DNA from 3 places in the Thalassotalea ponticola genome. Region 3 is predicted to be linked to each of the others. Evidence: predicted binding sites of a transcription regulator. Region 3 holds the regulator's gene; each other region holds the start of a gene.
What was found. The regulator LexA, encoded in region 3, represses DNA repair genes until DNA is damaged. The targets are predictions, from matches to a motif close to TACTGTATNNNNATACAGTA.

Region 1 (6,303 bases), 1.5 Mb from region 3:
ATCAATAAAGAGTCTGGCATGCTGTATCAAACCGACGACGTAAGAATTAATCAATTAAAAGAACTCCTTCCACCCATAGCCTTGTTAGAGCGCTATCGCACAAACGAAAAAATTGCGCGCAGTGTGTTTGAAGCACGTCAGACAATAAGCCGCATTCTCAACAACCAAGATGACAGGTTACTGGTGGTTATCGGCCCGTGTTCGATACACGATCCAACCGCTGCTCTTGAATACGGCTCTCGCTTAAATAAGCTGCGCACTAAATATCGCGACAGTTTGGAAATTGTAATGCGTGTGTATTTTGAAAAACCGCGTACCACAGTTGGCTGGAAAGGCCTTATTAATGACCCACATTTAGACAATAGCTTTGCCATAAATGAAGGGCTCAGAATCGGCCGCAAATTGTTATTGGAGCTCAATGATATGGGCTTGCCAACCGCGGGCGAGTATTTGGATATGATCACTCCGCAATACATGGCCGATTTAATGTGTTGGGGGGCCATTGGCGCTCGTACCACCGAATCACAAGTTCATCGCGAATTGGCATCGGGCTTATCGTGTCCAGTGGGTTTCAAAAATGGCACGGATGGCACGATAAAGATAGCCATTGATGCGATTGGGGCGGCGAGTGCACCGCATCACTTTTTATCGGTAACCAAGTTCGGTCATTCTGCGATTGTTGAAACGAAAGGAAACCCCGATTGCCACATTATTTTGCGCGGCGGCAAAGAACCTAACTACACCAAACCGCACATCGATAATATCACCGAGCAATTAGCCAAGGCCAATGTGCTAGACAAAGTGATGGTTGATTTTTCACATGCTAATTCAAGTAAGAAATTTGAAAACCAAATGCTTGTTTGTGATGACGTTTGCGGCCAGATAAAAGACGGGAATCAGTCTATTTTTGGGGTGATGGTAGAGAGTCACCTAGTGGAAGGGCGTCAAGATCTGGTCGATAATAAAGCCGCGACGTATGGTCAAAGTATTACTGATGCGTGTATTGGTTGGCAAGATACCGAAGTGTTATTAGATAAACTGGCAAAAGCGTCGTCGGCGCGAATGCAAAAATAATAGCGTGTAAAAGAACCAAATTCACAGTGTTGGCCGGTTTCATTAACAAGAGGTAGCTTATCATGGTAGCTATAGACAAAGACAGTTTACACTTAACTGACGCACAGCGTTACGATGTATTTATGCAACACTTGATGGCAGAGCGTCAGGCGTGGATTTTAACCGATCAACACGGCGCGGTTATGCTCACCGACGACGGCGAAGATTTGGTTCCGTTTTGGCCGACCAAAGAGACCGCGCAAAGTTGGGCTACAGACGAGTGGTCGCATTGTGAACCGTTAAAATTAACCCTTGACGAAATTCAACAGCGCTGGTTGCCTGGTATGGAGGAAGACGATTTGTGTCTCATTATTTTCCCTAATAACAATTTAACAGGGCAAATATTATACCCGTGGCAATTTGCCGAAGCATTAGCTAAAAAACAAGCAAAATTAGAGCGTAAAAACTAGTTTTCATACGCGTTTTTTCAATTCAGCGTCTAGACTAAAGCTACCAACGGAACAAGGGGGCTTTATGGCTAACGCTGTTTTTCATTTAGGGGTAACAAAAGACGATATTGACGATGCGGTCTTGGCTATTTTACCAGGTGACCCGGGCAGGGTGGATCGAATCGCACAACACTTAGATGAACCGACGTTTATCAAATCACAACGAGAATACACCTTGTATAAAGGGCAAATCGATGGTCATCCAGTGGTGGTTTGCTCAACCGGCATTGGTGGTCCATCAACGTCGATTGCCGTTGAAGAGTTGGCACAGATTGGTGTGCGTTATTTTTTGCGCATTGGCACAACAGGTGCCATTCAACCAGAGATTAACGTCGGTGATATTATCGTCAGTACCGGGTCGGTACGACTTGACGGGGCAAGTTTACACTTTGCACCGATGGAGTTTCCCGCTGTCGCTGACTTTCACGTCAGCCATGCGATGTATCAAGCGGCAAATGAGCAAGACGGGGCAGTGTATACAGGTATAACTGCCTCGAGTGATACTTTCTACCCAGGGCAAGAGCGTTATGATACCTATACCGGACGGGTAGTTAAGCGCTTTGTTGGCTCGTGTGAAGAGTGGCAAGAAATGGGCGTGCTTAATTACGAAATGGAATCGGCGACACTGCTCACTATGTGTGCCAGCTCGGGCTTAAAAGCGGGGTGTTTAGCTGGGGTTATTGTCAATCGACACAACAGCGAAATACCCGATGCAGAAACGCATAAATTGGTTGAAAATCGCTCCATTAGCGCAGTGGTCAGAGCCGCGCAACTCGTGCTCGCTGATATCTCGTAACTCATCGCTTAACGACATTCAGTCGTTTCGTGTACACAGTACTTAGCGTGGTTATCAGTGGCTGACAGTGACTTCTCTCTGTTCAAGCTCCCGAGGTCATGCAGGGAGCTTGAACATCTAGCATATCAATTATTACTGTCGGTGTATTGTTTAGTGGATTAGCACGATTTACGACATGGGATATTTGCGGTTATCTGGCTTGGCACTGATAGTTTCCTGATCTAATCCATTGATACTATTACCTGATCTACCCCCAGATACAATGATTATTGCCAAAACTTGAGTTTTCATGGTCGCTTAAGAAAACGCGAGGTCAAGCATAATAGCAATAACCTCACCCGAACGTTCAAGTGCCTGCATGATGAGAGTTTATATTGTTATCTGAAAGTCTTCTTACCGGTGAAAACCACATCAACAATTGGCGCTGAGATATAACTTAGAGCGTAAATATAAGTGTTCAATTTTAGTCGTTCGCAAATTGATTTGTTCAACACTTGCTGAAATCAGTTATAGTACATATACTGTACGTATATACAGGTGTAATTTAAAATGAATGAATTAATCGACTTTCTTAAACGCAAACAATTGGTTTGGCATGCTAACGACGTTCACCAACCCAAACGAGATATTTTATCGACAGGTTATGCGCTGCTCGATGAAAAGCTCAATGGCGGGTTTCCTGCCTCTGGTGTTATCGAGTTACTCAGTGCAATAGCTATTGGTGAGCTGCGTTTGTTGATGCCATTAATCGCCGACAATCAAAGCAAGCAATGCTTGATGTTAATAAACCCGCCGGGATTAATTAACGCAAGTGCTTGGCAGTACGCAGGCATCGATCAACACCGCATATTGTGTGTTTATCCTCAATCGACTCAACAGGCGTTATGGACTGCCGAGCAAAGCTTGCTCAGTGGTTGTTGCAGTGATGTCTTGTTGTGGTGCAATAAAGCGATTCAGGTTCGCCATATCAAACGGTTGCAATTAGCTGCTCAAGAAGGGGGGAGCCGACAGTTTTTAATTCGCTATCAAAAACCTGATGACATCGGTTTGCCCGTTGACTTAAGTTTATCGCTAGAGCCTCACCCACAAGGGGTAAAAGTGGCCATTAACAAGCGAAAAAAAGGTTGGCCAGTAGCGCCTTTTATCCTTCCTTTAGGACGTCGCTGGCCCTGGCTGGTGTCTATTCCTGAAAGCGAAAATATCACAATGTTTCCCAATGTGAGAGACGTGTCGTAATGTCGCACCTTGATAATCGCTATCCTGATCAACAACAGGGTCGGTCACTATGGCTTTATTTACACTTTCCCTGTTTGCAATTAAATACCTTGTATCAGCATCTCGATTCTCGTCCCACGGTTATTGTCGATGAAAAAACGCATCGCATTGTGCAATGTAATACGAGTGCCAAACAGCAAGGTATCGACATTGATATGGGGCTAGCTAGCGCTGCATCATTAGCAGCTAATGTGTGCGTATATCCATATCAACAAAACATTGAACAACAGCGTTTACAAGAGCTTGCTGATAGCCTGTATTTATTGAGTGCAGATATTTGTATGCACTCAACTAATGGCTTGCTATTGAACGTCAGTCGTATGCTAACCCTGTATCAAAATTTAACTCATTATTGGCAGGCGCTAAGCACACACCTAGACTCTGCTAATGTGGATTATTATTACGCTACTGCTTACTCGGTTAATGGCGCCATACTTTTGGCCAAAAATCAGTGCAATATAATCAGTGCTGATCAGCACGAGATTGAGCAAGAATTGCATCCATTAGCCTTGGCTCATACTGGGCTATCAGCAAAAAACATCAATCACCTCAAGCGCATCGGTATCGAACAGGTAGAGCAATTAATTGCTTTACCGTTAACCGATATCGCCAAGCGTTTTGATATTGATTTAGTCAATTATGTCGGGCGTTTTACTGGCCAATTACACCACCCAATAACGTTTTATCAGCCCGATGAAAAATTTTTTAAGCACTTAGACCTATGGCATGACATCAGTAATGTGATGTATCTAGAAAAGCCTCTTTACAGTATTTATCAGTCGCTAGAGCAGTTTCTTTACCTACGCCAACAACGCTGTCAACAATTACAGGTAACCTTGTACTTTCGCGATCATCACCCCCCACATCAAACCTTGATGATTAATAGCGCACATGGGGAATATCGCTCATCTCAGTGGTTAGAGCTTAGCCTGTTAACACTGGAGTCAGTAACGCTTATGGCGCCTGTAGTGGCAATTTCGGTTAAAGCGTGTGAGGTAGACAAAAGTGAATTTAAACACAGCGATTTATTTGCATCACAGCAAGCGGCGACAGGGGCTGCACAGTTGATCGCCAAATTACAGGCTAAGTTAGGTCAAGATGCTGTCTTTTCAGTGTCAGCGGTTAGCGATCATCGACCTGAGTGTGGCTTGCGTTATCATCAACCAGAAGACATTGAAAATAAGTTAAATAGCACTCGCGTCGAAGAAGTGGCAGGGCAGAGTCACCGTCCAAGTCTCTTACTAGAACAACCGTTCGCGTTAACTGATAACGTTACCTTGCACCACGGCCCTGAACGCATTATTAGCGGTTGGTGGGATGAGCACAGTATATGTCGTGATTATTTTATTGCTCGTTCTGCTCATGGGCAGTGGTTGTGGGTATTTAGAACACCTGACAACGATTGGTTTATACATGGATTGTTTAGTTAACAAGAGAGTGATACAAGAGAAAGAGCCATGTCTTATGCGGAATTGTTTTGTCAAAGTAATTTTTCCTTTTTAACGGGGGCTTCACACCCAGAGGAGCTGGTGCAAAAGGCGAATGAGTTAAATTATCAAGCCTTGGCGATCACCGATGAATGTTCTGTTGCCGGTGTGGTTAGAGCGCATAGTGAAATTGACCGTAAACAGCTGGCTATCGAGCTGATTATCGGCAGTGTCTTTCACTATCGGCAGTTAACTTTTATTCTGCTTTGCCCTGATCGCAAAGCCTATGGCGAACTGTGCCGTATTATCAGCAATGCACGTCGACGCAGTGCAAAAGGTGAATACCAGCTGTCCGATTGGGATATCATGTCGATACAACACTGCCTGTTGATTTGGATACCTAAAGGGGAGCCGTCGGTGGTCGAAGATGATATGAGTAGCAACAGCCCTTGTACTGACGAGCAATGGGGGCAGTGGTTAACGAAATATCATGGCTCTCGTTTATGGATTGGCTATACCAGATACTTAAAAGCCAGTGATCACACCTATCAAGCTCATTGCCAGCGTTTAGCTAAGTTATTTAAATTGCCGATCACAGCGTGTGGTGGGGTACTGATGCACGATCCTTGTCGCCTGCCTTTACAGCATACATTAGCCGCCATTGCAGAAGGTAAAATCATCAGCCAACTGGGGCAGAGCTTATTGGCAAACGCCGAATATGCATTGCGACCATTGAACAAGCTCACTGCGTTATTTCCTCAAGCGTGGTTAGATGAAGCGGTAAATATTGCCAAGCGGTGTCGCTTTAAATTAACTAGCTTGCGTTACGAATATCCGCAAGAGTTAGTTCCCAAGGGACAAACCGCGATAGCGTATTTAAAATCGTTAGTGAAACAAGGGGCACATAGGCGCTTTGGTCAATGCGTACCTAAACACATTCAAGAGATTATTAATAAAGAACTGAGGCTTATAGAGGAATTGGATTACGCATATTACTTTATTACCATTTACGATGTGGTGCGTTTTGCTAAGCAACAGCAAATCCTCTATCAAGGACGAGGGTCAGCGGCTAATTCGGTTGTTTGTTATTGCCTTGAAATTACCTCTGTTGATCCTCGCCAAATTGCCGTTTTATTTGAGCGCTTTATATCGAAAGAGCGCAACGAACCTCCCGATATAGATGTTGACTTTGAACACCAGCGCCGTGAAGAAGTGATCCAATATATCTATCAAAAGTACGGAC
Region 2 (6,303 bases), 480 kb from region 3:
ATGGAAACGAGTTAGCTAAAACTCATCAGCTCATGTACTGTTATCGGTTAATTTGTTTGTGGGTAAATCGCACAATACGCGTTTAGATGGTGTTTAAGTAACGCTGATATAAGGTGGTCACTCGCTCGACATAAACTCGAGTTTCGGGGTAGGGTGGAATGCCCTTGTACTTGGCTACTGCGCCTTCACCGGCATTATATGCGGCGGCAATAAGTGTTATTTTACCTTTGAACTTTTTCATGAGGTGAGCAAGGTGCTTGGTACCACCGGCGATATTTTGATCGGCATTAAAGCTGTCAACAACGCCAAGCTGTGCTGCCGTTTTGGGCATCAGTTGCATTAAACCGACCGCTCCTGCTTTTGATACGGCGTCTGCTTTAAAGTGTGATTCGGCATGAATAATTGCTCGAACTAGCGCTTCGTTAACGTGATATTTTTGCGCTTCTCGTTTGACTTGTTGAGCATATGGCTTGCGGTAAAGCGGTGTGGTTTGCCAATCAACTGTAGATCGGGTTTTACAGGCGTAGCAATCGTTGCGAACAATTTCAAACGGCCCTTGAGCGGGCTGAACGTCAGAAAAGCTAGGGATACCGTTGCGCTGGTATTTATAAATTTTAGTCGAGGTTTGCTCAGCATGGCTGTTAGTCACTGCCATGACCAGAAAAGCAGCGATTGTTAAACGCTTTTTACCTATTATCATAACGACGTATTGTTATTGTTATTAGTTGACGATCTCAAGCCAGTATACTGGATTGTCGGTAATAATTACAGTTGGTAACAACTTGCGCAATCGCGAGAAACCATGTTTTTTTTTCGCTGGCGGTGTAAGTTAGCTCGGCTTATTGACCTTGGTTCACGCCTTTTTTGTCGCTTTGTTTGGCGAGCTTGCTTTGGTAGTCGCGAAGCACAATGTGTAATGCGTTAATCGCAAGCTGCTCGTCAATGTTATTTTGTTCGAGTAGCTGGATTATATCAATGGCGAGTTTTACGTCATCAGGCGCGTTGTCAATCATACTCTGATCATCCATAGTGCGGTTACTGTTATCTGAAAGTGCGTTATTTAGCGCCAAATAGCTAAATTGATAAAAAGAGCAATGCAGTTACTAGGGCGTGTTGAACTTTGCTGCCCCAAGGGTTCTGCCTAAATTCTCCCTGCTCTGTAATATCTGACATTTACATAGATGGCTATGCTGCTTGACAGCTATTTTGATCAGAAATCATTTAGCTTGAACAAAATTTGTACCTCAAATGTCAACACGTCCTCGTGTAACGTCAGTGTATCACAGTTAACAACACTTGGTGACAATCCCAGCGACGAAGTTCACGTTAACGAGAACGCGGCAACTCGCGTTAACAAATCTCCCGTGTCATGCGCTAAGCAATAGCATTGACTACGATTTAGACTAAACTAAGAATCACTGCATATTTTCAAGCTAAAAGGAGCGTTTATGCAAGAGGTTATCTTAGCGACAGTCGCCGGGTTTGTAGTCGGGATCTTGTTTTCATTTCTAAAATTGCCGATTCCAGCTCCGCCCGTGTTACCGGGGGTCATGGGGATTGTCGGTGTGTATTTAGGCGGACTGGTGTACCTGTGGATTGCTGAGAAGTTTTTCACCGGCTAGCTAACCAAGGTGCAGTGTGAATATCGTTGATTAGGTCGCAACTTTCGACTTGCTCATTGTGGTGAAATGCCGATAACCTTTTTTCTAAGAAAACGAGCCCTTGGTGCGTCGGCTCGCTGTACTCGATGAACGGGTAGTCGATGAACGTTGCTTCTTGTAGTTGCGACGGGCTTTCATTTTTCCTTTGCCTTTTAAACTACTGAAGTTTGCGTTACCAGTGTCATATAAAAGCCTGTTTAGGTTCTCGGTGACATCATTCATAAAATCACCGTACTTTCTTTGCTTTTGATAAATAGCTTCTAATTGAGCTTCCCATATAGCGGTCATGTCTGGCTCGCCGACACTTTCTGGTAATGCCAGAATCACGCTTCTCCCAATTTCGGTAGCAATAATTTCTTTGCCCTTTCTACTCAAATATTGCCTTTTAAACAGCAATTCGATAATACTCGCTCGAGTCGCCTCTGTACCGATACCATCAGTATCTTTTAGTATTTTTTTTATGTCAGCCGACGTTACGTATCTTGCGATACCGGTCATGGCAGCTAATAGGGTGGCGTCGGTAAATCTCTTAGGGGGCGTTGTATTTTTGTCTTCTATTGTGCCCGCCACACACTGTATTGGATCATTGATAGCAACGTCAGGTAAGGTATCTTCAGCCTGTCTTGTTTGACTTTCTTGTTTGTTAAAAAGTGCTTGCCAGCCGACGTATGTTAAGTCTCTTTGTTTGGAAATAAACAAGCCACCTTCAATAATCGTTTTAATTTGTTTATCGGCATACTCACTTGGCGGGTAAAACTGTATCAGGTAGTGTCTAGCGACCAAGTAATAAATATTTAATTCGTCGTTAGACAACTTTGCTGAATCAATTTTTTTGGTTGTTGGAATAATCGCGTGGTGAGCACCCACTTTGCTATCATTCCATGCTGAGCTTTTTCGTGATACGTCAGCATCATCAGTGAAGTTTGCTAATTTTTTATCAATAGAGGCTATTGCTTGAAGTACTTTTCCTGCCTCTGATAAATGCTCTTTAGGTAGGTACCTACAATCCGATCTCGGATACGTGATCAGTTTATGCCTCTCATACAGAGCTTGGCAAGTATCAAGAACTTTTTGAGCGCTATAGCCAAAAACTTTGGCTGCTTCTATTTGAAGTGATGATAGTGAGTGGGGCAGCGGTGCAGATTTTTTTGATGTTTTCTTTATGAAATCAGCAATATTGCCTCGCTTATTGGCGATTCGATTCACTACATTTTCGGCAAGCGGCCTAGAAATAACCCTGTCTTCATCGTCCATATAAGGTTTACATGATTCACTTGGCTTCCACTTTCCCTTGTAGATTTCGCCCTTTGCTGTTTTTAAGGTTGCAATAACCTCATAAAATGGCGTTGATACAAAGTTCTCTATAGCAAGATCTCGGTGAACAACTAATCCTAGAACTGGGGTTTGCACTCGTCCAATTGACAATACCCCTTGGTAACCACTTTTTTGTCCTTGTAAGGTACACATGCGCGTCATGTTCATACCATAAAGCCAATCGGCTCTTGCCCTTGCCAGTGCTGAAACAGACAACGATAAAAAGTCGCTATTTGGCTTTAAGTTATTTAATGCCCGAGTGACTGCACTTGGGTTTAAATCACTAACCAGACAGCGAAGAGCTGATTTTTTCTGTTGCTCAGAGGCTCCGCAATAGTTGAACATCTGATCAATTAAAATTTGACCTTCGCGATCAGGGTCACCTAAATTTACTAGGATATCCGCTTGTTTTATCAGTTTTTTTACAACGTTGAATTGCTTTCTTGTTTTGCTTTTAACAACGAGCTTCCAGTCTGAGGGGATAATGGGTAAGTGTTCAGTGGACCATTTTTTAAAAGCCGGATCATAAGCATCAGGTTCGGCCTGCTCTAATAAATGTCCTATGCACCAGGTAACAATGTCTCCATTGGCGACTTTGATAAAGCCATCACCTTTTTGTTGTGGTTTGCTCATTACCGCAGCAACAGCACGAGCCAAACTCGGTTTTTCGGCAATATACAATTTCATCACAGCCACTTTACCCTGAACAATAAACTTTTTAGACTGTTTAAATATACAGTTGTTCAGGCTGGCTGTAAATACACGAGCGCAGCAACACAGTAACAAAGCAGGAGCAGACTCATTTGCGTCTAGCACAGACGCAAGTACTGTTGCTTGTGTTTATGTGGGGCATGGCATCGAATAACCTACCCTGCGAATAAGCGAAGGCGATAGTTAGTCTGGGAAGATAAGCAACTCACCCTAACTCACTAATAATGAGCTAGGGCAAATTGTGCAGCTTAGATAGATTTTAAAAAATGGAGCGGAACGAGGAACCAGAGCCTCGTCTAGATAGGCGACGGTGGCGCATTCTTGAGTGTAGTTCGCGGCGTTTTGCATCAAGCCAATCGTCTTTAGTGATGGTCTCTTCAGAGCGATCTTGTTCACGTGCTCGGTACTCGCAAAACTCATCGAACGCTTCTATATCGTCTTTTAAGTCCTCACTCACTAGTTCAATCATGATTGCATCGTCGAGAAAGCCTAACGCTGGAATGTGATCCGGAACTAAGTCTTCTGGATCGCTAAAATACGCAAGTGCGCTAAGAACATTACTTTTTTCATCATCGGGGATTTGCCACTCACTGTCTTCGAGCATGGCAATCAGGGTTTTCAGCTTATCGATGCGCTCACTCACAAAAGTAGGCACGTTGGAGTGCACGCTTGTTATTAATTTTTGCGCGTTTGTAATAATGGTATGTTCGCTAAAATGCTTGGTTTTAGCTTGCGCTTTGTGCATCACTTCACGAAAATGCTCAAAGTCAGATTCGGTTAATTCAAACGTCACTTCAAACGCCATCATTGTTCTCCTTATGTGGCTGAAATTTCAGGCAGACTTTTTCGTTATTCCCTTATAAATTTATCAGATATTTTTATTTTCACCATGTCAAATCAACAATATTGAGGTGATAGATCGACGACGCGATTGATTTCGTCGGTTTGTTACTGGGCTTAAAGCAAGCGCTCAGCGGGTAAATCAGCGGGTAAGTATAGTGAGTTTAAACCTCCAAGGGAGTTATCAGCTAAACAGCCAAAGCCATGCGCTTAGGCAGGTTTTCGACTGACTCTTAGGCAATCAGGTAAGTAGTTAAAATTATTAAAAAGTATGCTGTTTATGTGTTATTCTTTGCACAAATTTGCATAAGAGCGATGTTATGGAAAAGTACGAAGAATTATTAGTATCAATTCGCAAAGTCATTCGCGCCATTGATTTACATTCAAAGCAGTTAAATAAGTCATCGGGATTAACAGGCCCGCAATTACTTATTATGCAAGAAATAGGTCGTGTAAAGGGAGTAACAGCCAGTCAGGTGGCCAAACAAATTAATTTAAGTGCCGCAACGGTTACCAACATACTCGATCGTCTAGAAAGTCGAGGACTTATTGAGCGTATTCGTAGCTCAACCGATAAACGCCGCGTCAGCTTGTACTTATCTGAAAGCGGACGCAACGCTCTTATCGACGCACCACAACTTCTACAACAACATTTTATTCAAAAATTCTGCAATTTACAGGAATGGGAACAGTCTCTGTTGTTATCATCAATGCAACGTATCGCTAGTATGATGGATGCCACTGAAATTGATGCCGCACCGGTGTTAGAAATCGATCCCATGCATAAAAGCATTGAAACAGAGAATAACGGTTAGCGCTATTCTCTGTTATTGTGTCAATGCCTGCTGGTGTTTTAGGGGAATTACTCTCTAAGTAAGTGTAAAAAGTGCATGTGCTTTTGGTATTGATCAACAATATCGTTGATCACTGCTTGCTCAGACCAGCCCATAATATCGTAATCTTGCCCACCTTCAATTAAGTGCACTTCTGCGCGAAAATAGCTCTGCGGCCCGCTGTTGGGTGCATCACTTGATTCAGACGTGGTGTATTGTTTTTTATAAACGCCGTAAATAAAGTCGTATTCATCGCCATGGCACACGCGCATGACAATTGCGCCTTTTTCAGGCTCTATCGTTACGTCAATATCATTGAGTTGAAATTGCGCTTTGACTTTTTCCAAAGCGGGTTTCACCGTATTATTAATAAATACGTCGACGTTATTCCTGCTAGGGGTAGATAAAATATTGTTGAGGTTTTGTTGCCAATCATCGCCACCGCTGTAAATATTATTAGCGCTTAAATTGTACTTTAGGCTGTACCGCTTCGCTGATTCAATACGCAGTGCTTTAGCCAGACCATAACAAGCTAGCAATAACACAAATGCAAACGGCAAAGCGCTGGCGATGGTAACGGTTTGCAATGCCTCTAAGCCGCCAACTAAGCTTAATACACCGGCAACTGAGCCCATTAGAATAGCCCAAAAAAGTCGTTGCCACATCGGCGTATCATTGCGACCATTTGAACACAACATATCAACCACCATGGCACCCGAATCACATGAGGTGACAAAGAAAATAACGATCATAGCGATAGTTACCACCATAAGCACATTAGACCAAGGTAGCTGATCGAGAAACACAAATAAGGCGACTGACGAGTTCTCGCTGACCATGTCGCCAATTTTACTGATGCCATCGTTAACAACCATCGATATTGCTGAGTTACCAAAAATACTCATCCACAAGAGAGTAAACAACGTGGGCACAAATAGTGCGCC
Region 3 (6,303 bases):
TCTTGGCGTAAAATTTCACCAGTTTCATTTCCCCGGGATGTACTTCGATGGCATTCATCTCAGGCTCAAATTGCCAAGGCGCGCCTTGAGCGGTTCGACTCATAAACTGCACTTTTACAGTGCGAGAGGTGTCGATACCGCTGTCGTTGACTACTGCCGCTGTTGTAGCGGTTTTGCCATTTAAGCCGGTAATGTCACAGAATACGTCGTACAAGGGGACAAGCGCAAAGCCAAAACCAAACATCCCTAGTACAATCAACATCAGCTTAGTAACACTTTGTTTTACCTGCTTATGTTGGCTTTTATTAGCGTCGTTTTGTTGATTTTGTAAATCTTGCTCTGGATTCATTTTACGCCTCGCCTATTTAACCTCTGGTGGGGTGCTAAAGGTGTGATAAGGTGCCGGTGATGCGACCGTCCACTCTAAACCTTCCGCGCCTTCCCAACATTTCGCTTCAGCTTTTTCGCCACCTTTAATGCACTTAATCACCACGTATAGGAAAATTAATTGCGATAGACCAAAGGCAAAGCCGCCAATACTGATCCACTTATTAAAGTCAGCAAATTGCAGGGCATAGTCTGGTACGCGGCGAGGCATACCGGCTAAGCCAATAAAATGCATTGGGAAGAACAATACGTTGACCGAGATAAGCGAACACCAAAAGTGCAATTTACCAATTTTTTCATCGTACATGTGACCAGTCCATTTCGGTAACCAATAGTAGGTTGCCGCAAATAAACTAAACAGTGAGCCGGTTACCAGCACGTAATGAAAGTGCGCCACCACAAAGTAGGTGTCGTGATATTGGAAATCGACCGGGGTCATGGCCAGCATCAAGCCACTAAAACCGCCAATAGTAAACAAGATGACAAAGGCGATTGAAAACAACATAGGTGTTTCAAACGTCATTGAACCTTGCCACATGGTGGCTACCCAGTTAAACACTTTCACCCCGGTGGGCACCGCAATTAGCATCGTACAATACATAAAGAACAGTTCACCCGCTAACGGCATACCGGTGGTAAACATGTGGTGTGCCCATACGATAAACGATAAAAAGGCAATTGATGCGGTGGCGTATACCATTGAGCTATAACCAAATAAGCGTTTACGAGTGAACGCTGGAATGGTTGTAGATACAATACCAAACGCCGGCAAAATCATGATGTACACTTCTGGGTGACCAAAGAACCAAAAGATGTGCTGGAACATGACTGGGTCACCACCACCTGCGGCATCAAAAAACGAGGTGCCAAAGTAGGTGTCTGTTAGTACCATGGTTACCGCACCTGCCAATACCGGCATAACCGCAATAAGTAGGTAAGCGGTAATAAAGAAGGTCCACACGAATAATGGCATTTTCATGTACGTCATGCCGGGTGCGCGCATGTTCATAATGGTCACGATGATATTTATTGCGCCCATGATTGATGAAATACCCATGATGTGTACCGCAAATACAAAAAATGCGGTACTGCCATTTGAATACGTGGTTGATAACGGTGCGTAGAACGTCCAGCCAAAGTTAGGACCACCACCCTCTAAAAACAATGACGATAACAAGATGGTAAACGCAAATGGCAGTATCCAAAATGACCAGTTATTCAATCTTGGTAGAGCCATGTCTGGAGCACCAATCATCATTGGAATTAACCAGTTAGCTAGCCCGGTAAAGGCTGGCATAATGGCGCCGAAGACCATAATGAGACCGTGAACTGTGGTCATTTGGTTAAAGAAATCTGGCTCGACAATTTGCAATCCAGGTTGAAATAACTCAGCCCGAATAACCATCGCCATGGCGCCACCAGTAAGCAGCATAATGAAGCTAAACCAAAGGTATAGCGTACCGATATCTTTGTGGTTGGTTGTGAATAACCAACGCTTGATGCCGGTCATTTTATGATCATGGTGATCATCGATATGATCTAATGTGTCAGTTGCAGTACTCATAATCATTCCCCCTACTTAGCAACGTCTTTGGCTTGAACTACATCGCCGGTATCATTGCCCCAAGCATTGCGCTCGTAGGTAATAACCGCGGCCATTTCTTGCGCTGATAATTGGCTAGCAAAGCCCATCATCGCCGTACCTGGCTTACCGTTAACGACCATATCAATATGGGCGCTGATATCACCAGTTGCGATAGCGCTGCCTTTTAAGCCGGGAAATGCCGGTGGCATACCCTCGCCATTGGCTTGATGACAAGCGGCACATTTAGCTATATAAACTTGTTCGCCGAGTGTCATTAGCTCACTCATTTCTAAGTCGTCCATGGTATCGCTTGCGCTGGCCGCAACGCTTTGTTCGGCATCACTTGCGACGTCAGCGACTAGTGCCTGACTAGTCGGTGCTGTTGACGCTGGCGCTGCACTAGCCGTATCGGCAGTATCGGCTGAGTCACCTGACGCGGTGTTTTGAACATCTTTGGCTTGTACTGCATCGCCTGTGTTGTTGCCCCAAGCGTTTCGCTCATAGGTGACAACAGCGGCAATTTCTTTAAGGCTCAACTGTTTGCCATAGCCTTGCATACCGGTACCAGCACGACCGTGAAAGACCACATTAATGTGTTCGCTGACTTTTTCTGGGTCTATCGCAATGCCCGAGCCCGCCAAGGCTGGGAATGCCGGTGGTAAGCCTTGACCATTGGGTTGGTGACAGGCGGCGCAGTGGGCGGTGTAGGTTTGTTGACCTAAGCTCATTAGCTCGTCCATACTCATTTGTGCATTGAGCGATGCCGCTTCAGCTTGTTTCGCTTTGGTTATGGCAATTTTCTGCTCGTTAATCCATTGCTCGTAGTCGACTTCGCTGCGAACATCAACCACAATCGGCATATAACCGTGGTCTTTGCCACACAACTCGGCGCATCGGCCGCGATAAATACCTGGCTCGTTGACCTTAGTCCACGCTTCGTTGATAAAGCCTGGGTTTGCATCTTGCTTGACTGCAAACGCGGGTACCCACCACGAGTGAATGACGTCATCAGAGGTAATTAAGAAGCGGACTTTTCTATTTACCGGAATTACCAACGGCTTATCGACTTCTAACAAGTAATTTTCACCCTTGGGCGCGCCTTCACCTTCGCGATTGTCAAACTGTTCTCTCGGAGTGGCTAACACACTGTAAAACTCGATGCCTTGATCAAAGTATTTATAATGCCACTTCCATTGTGAACCGGTGACTTGAATGGTGATATCGGAATTTGAGTTATCTTCCATGGCGATCAGCGTTTTGGTTGCTGGCCATGCCATGGCAATAAGAATAAAAACAGGAATGGCCGTCCACAGTATCTCTACTTTCGTGCTTTCATGAAAATCAGCTGGCTTAGATCCCTTTGATTTACGGTGGAAAAGCATTGACCAAAACATGGCCCCAAATACGACAATACCGATGGCGGTACAGATCCACATGACCATCATATGCAAGTCATAGACATTTTGGCTGACATCCGTCACACCTTTAGTCATATTGAATTGCGACTCAGCATGAACTGAACTGACAAACATACTTGTCAACAACAGCCAACTCAGGTTGCGTCTTTTCACTCGACATCTCCTCTGCTTATTAAGCCAAAGAAAATACAGAAAGAAGGACAAGATACATCTTAATTCGATGTCGCAAATTTCCGTAAATTTTATTTTTATAGTGCGGTTGAAATTTCACCGCTGTTATTTACGTACAGCAAATCTACGTTGGGTTTTGATGTGGTAGATATTGCGCGTGTTATTGTTGTTATGTGTTGCGCTTTTTCGTTATTACGCGATACAAATGCCAATAACTGATTAATACGTATACTAGAATTACTCAATTTTTATACGAGGTAAAGCTGTTTGTGTAAAAAATGATAGAATTTTTGGATATTTAGTAATGACTACGTGTAGAGCAAATACTCTTTATTTTTTATGGATTTACGATTTTTTCGTCGGAGGGAAAAATGTTTCACACTAAAGGTGTCGGTGTAAAGGGATAGTGTTCTGCGGGACAAATAAAAAAGCGCCTTCAACAAAAGGCGCTTGATTGTTCGATTGTAAAAGGTGAGTTTCTATTGGTAGATAATAGAACTGCAGTTAGCAGTTAGCAGTTAGCAGTTAGCAGTTAGCAGTGAGACTACCGCTATTACATCCAGTCGGCGTTGCGAATAACACCTACTGCGATACCTTCAACATTAAAAGGCGTTGCGGCTAAATCAACGACAATCGGTTCAAAGTCTTTATTTTCGGCGTGTAAGTACACCACATTACCTTCTCGTTTAAAACGCTTTACGGTAACGTCATCTTCCACACGAGCAACAATAACTTGGCCATTGTGGATATCAGTTGTTTGATGCACGGCAAGTAAATCACCATCCATAATACCAATATCTTTCATACTCTCGCCGTTAACGCGCAGTAAGTAATCGGCGGCTGGATGAAATAGGTTGCCATCAATTTTGTATCTATCTTCAATGTGCTCTTGTGCCAAAATGGGTTCACCGGCAGCGACGCGACCAATAAGTGGTAGGCCGTCGTCGTCGATGTGCTCTTCTGCGAGTTTGATACCGCGTGACGTGCCTGGCAGCATTTCAATAAAGCCTTTCTTGGCTAGTGCTTTTAAATGTTCTTCGGCGGCGTTGGCAGATTTAAAGCCAAAAAAGTTAGCAATTTCAGCACGTGTCGGTGGCATACCGGTGGCGTTTATTGTTTCTTTGATTAAATCAAATATTTGTTGTTGTCTGGCAGTTAGTGCTCGCATGTTAATTTGGCCTGTTTATTCGTACAGTTACTGTTAGTATATACAGCTTGTGGATTATCGCAACAGCAAATTAAAAATAAGGTATGTGTGTGTGCAATCCAGTTTATTTCTAAAATAATCCAAGCAAAATAAACTGAGCAAATACTTTAATGCGGGTTAACTTCAGTGAACTGTCATGTTTTTGCTGGAAAATGATCGAAAATGAGGTGATAAGATCAAAAAATGAGCCTATCTAAGGTCTTTGTGATTTGAATGCCAATCTTTTGTATTTAACCAGTTATTGGTCCATATAAGCATCTTGTGACGTTGACTTAATTTGTATAAGTCTCGACTTGAACTGTCAGACGTGAATAATAGGTCTTAACCAAATCTGACAATCACACTAATCGTAGATCTGCTAATAGGCTATGACCGCTTTGTGCCATTTTCTGCCCGTTAGCAATTGCTAATATACGCTGGTTTCGAGGTAATAACACCTCAATAAGTGGCGCAAAATAGTTGGCTAAAATAAGCGAGGCACGAGCGCAGCCAACTGTTTTGCGTCCATGACTTTATTGCCTTGTTATGGGGATCTGCGCAACTTAAAAAGCTTAAATAAAAAGGCTAAACCAAAACAAATTAAACAAAGGGTTATAAAGCGATCAAAATTTGCTATATGAGTATTGTCAATATTCTCAGGAGATGAAAAAGCGCCTAAGAAATATAAGCCGATTGTCCATCCGACCAAAATCGGGCTGAATTTGTCAAACGCAAAATGAAAAGCATTCTTGACGTCCTCTAACACTCTTTTGATCCTCATAACAGTTGCAATAAGTGGAAATATCCATGAAACACGGAATTATTCCACGTTTTATTAAATGATAATTATCGGTATTACTAAACCGACCGTTGATCGCTCTTTACTGCCTGTTAGCCTAAAGGCTTTTCGCATTTGTGGCAATTGTTCTCAGGCCACCGAATGTTAAACGCACTTAAACCTCGGAATACCTGACCAGCACCGCAATTTGGGCATCGTAGATTCAAAGCGAACCAAATAACATATATTCCAAAACCCAATGCAGCTAAGAAGTGCCAAGTAATAAAACTCACATCATTTGGCGTATCTAAATATTTGTGAATGGCAGTCAACAACACTTGAATAGCCAGCATCCGGATTAATTTTTTCTTATTGTTATTCATCGTATTAATAAGGTCTGCTTATCGCTCAAAGCGGTAGTTGCCTCCGCCACTTCGCTTCATACTAACCTAACCGACCGCCAAGTCAAATATTCACTTTTATGAATAAAAATTCGAGGACTAAGCCTCGAATTTGTTGGTCGCCCCACTTAAGGTTAATGCCTTGTGAAGAAGGCGGTTTTCATTTATTCATATTAACGTCCTAGTAAGAATATTGAGCCTAACTAAAATATAATTCTAAGCACAACAATGTACGTAGCTCGACTCTGCAGTCTTAGCTCAGCCTAAAATCAATTTGTACACTATGGCACTTGCTTAATGCTGGCGAGCCACTTTTAGTCATAGGGATATATTCCCACTGTGAAAGAGCCTGTTTTGCAGCGTCTATAAAAGTATCT

Region 1: a site for LexA is predicted at 2,878-2,897, ahead of imuA (translesion DNA synthesis-associated protein ImuA). Genes of this name have one in related genera too.
Region 2: a site for LexA is predicted at 3,697-3,716, ahead of ACAY30_RS03415 (DNA topoisomerase III). Genes of this name have one in related genera too.

What each region holds. Positions count from the first base shown of each region.
Region 1 covers NZ_CP166871.1:1,833,181-1,839,483, reverse strand. Annotated here, with positions in the region: gene aroG (3-deoxy-7-phosphoheptulonate synthase AroG) at 19-1,074, shown strand; gene ACAY30_RS07885 (DUF2750 domain-containing protein) at 1,137-1,523, shown strand; gene udp (uridine phosphorylase) at 1,588-2,358, shown strand; gene imuA (translesion DNA synthesis-associated protein ImuA) at 2,908-3,594, shown strand; gene ACAY30_RS07870 (DNA polymerase Y family protein) at 3,594-5,063, shown strand; gene ACAY30_RS07865 (error-prone DNA polymerase) at 5,091-6,303, shown strand, end outside.
Region 2 covers NZ_CP166871.1:787,162-793,464, forward strand. Annotated here, with positions in the region: gene ACAY30_RS03400 (lytic transglycosylase domain-containing protein) at 83-700, opposite strand; gene ACAY30_RS03405 (DUF2496 domain-containing protein) at 840-1,028, opposite strand; gene ACAY30_RS03410 (XapX domain-containing protein) at 1,449-1,622, shown strand; gene ACAY30_RS03415 (DNA topoisomerase III) at 1,707-3,662, opposite strand; gene ACAY30_RS03420 (YkvA family protein) at 3,946-4,494, opposite strand; gene ACAY30_RS03425 (MarR family winged helix-turn-helix transcriptional regulator) at 4,847-5,341, shown strand; gene ACAY30_RS03430 (BCCT family transporter) at 5,389-6,303, opposite strand, start outside.
Region 3 covers NZ_CP166871.1:306,614-312,916, forward strand. Annotated here, with positions in the region: gene ACAY30_RS01385 (cytochrome c oxidase assembly protein) at 1-349, opposite strand, end outside; gene ctaD (cytochrome c oxidase subunit I) at 362-1,951, opposite strand; gene coxB (cytochrome c oxidase subunit II) at 1,963-3,504, opposite strand; gene lexA (transcriptional repressor LexA) at 4,115-4,729, opposite strand; gene ACAY30_RS01405 (energy transducer TonB) at 6,180-6,303, opposite strand, start outside.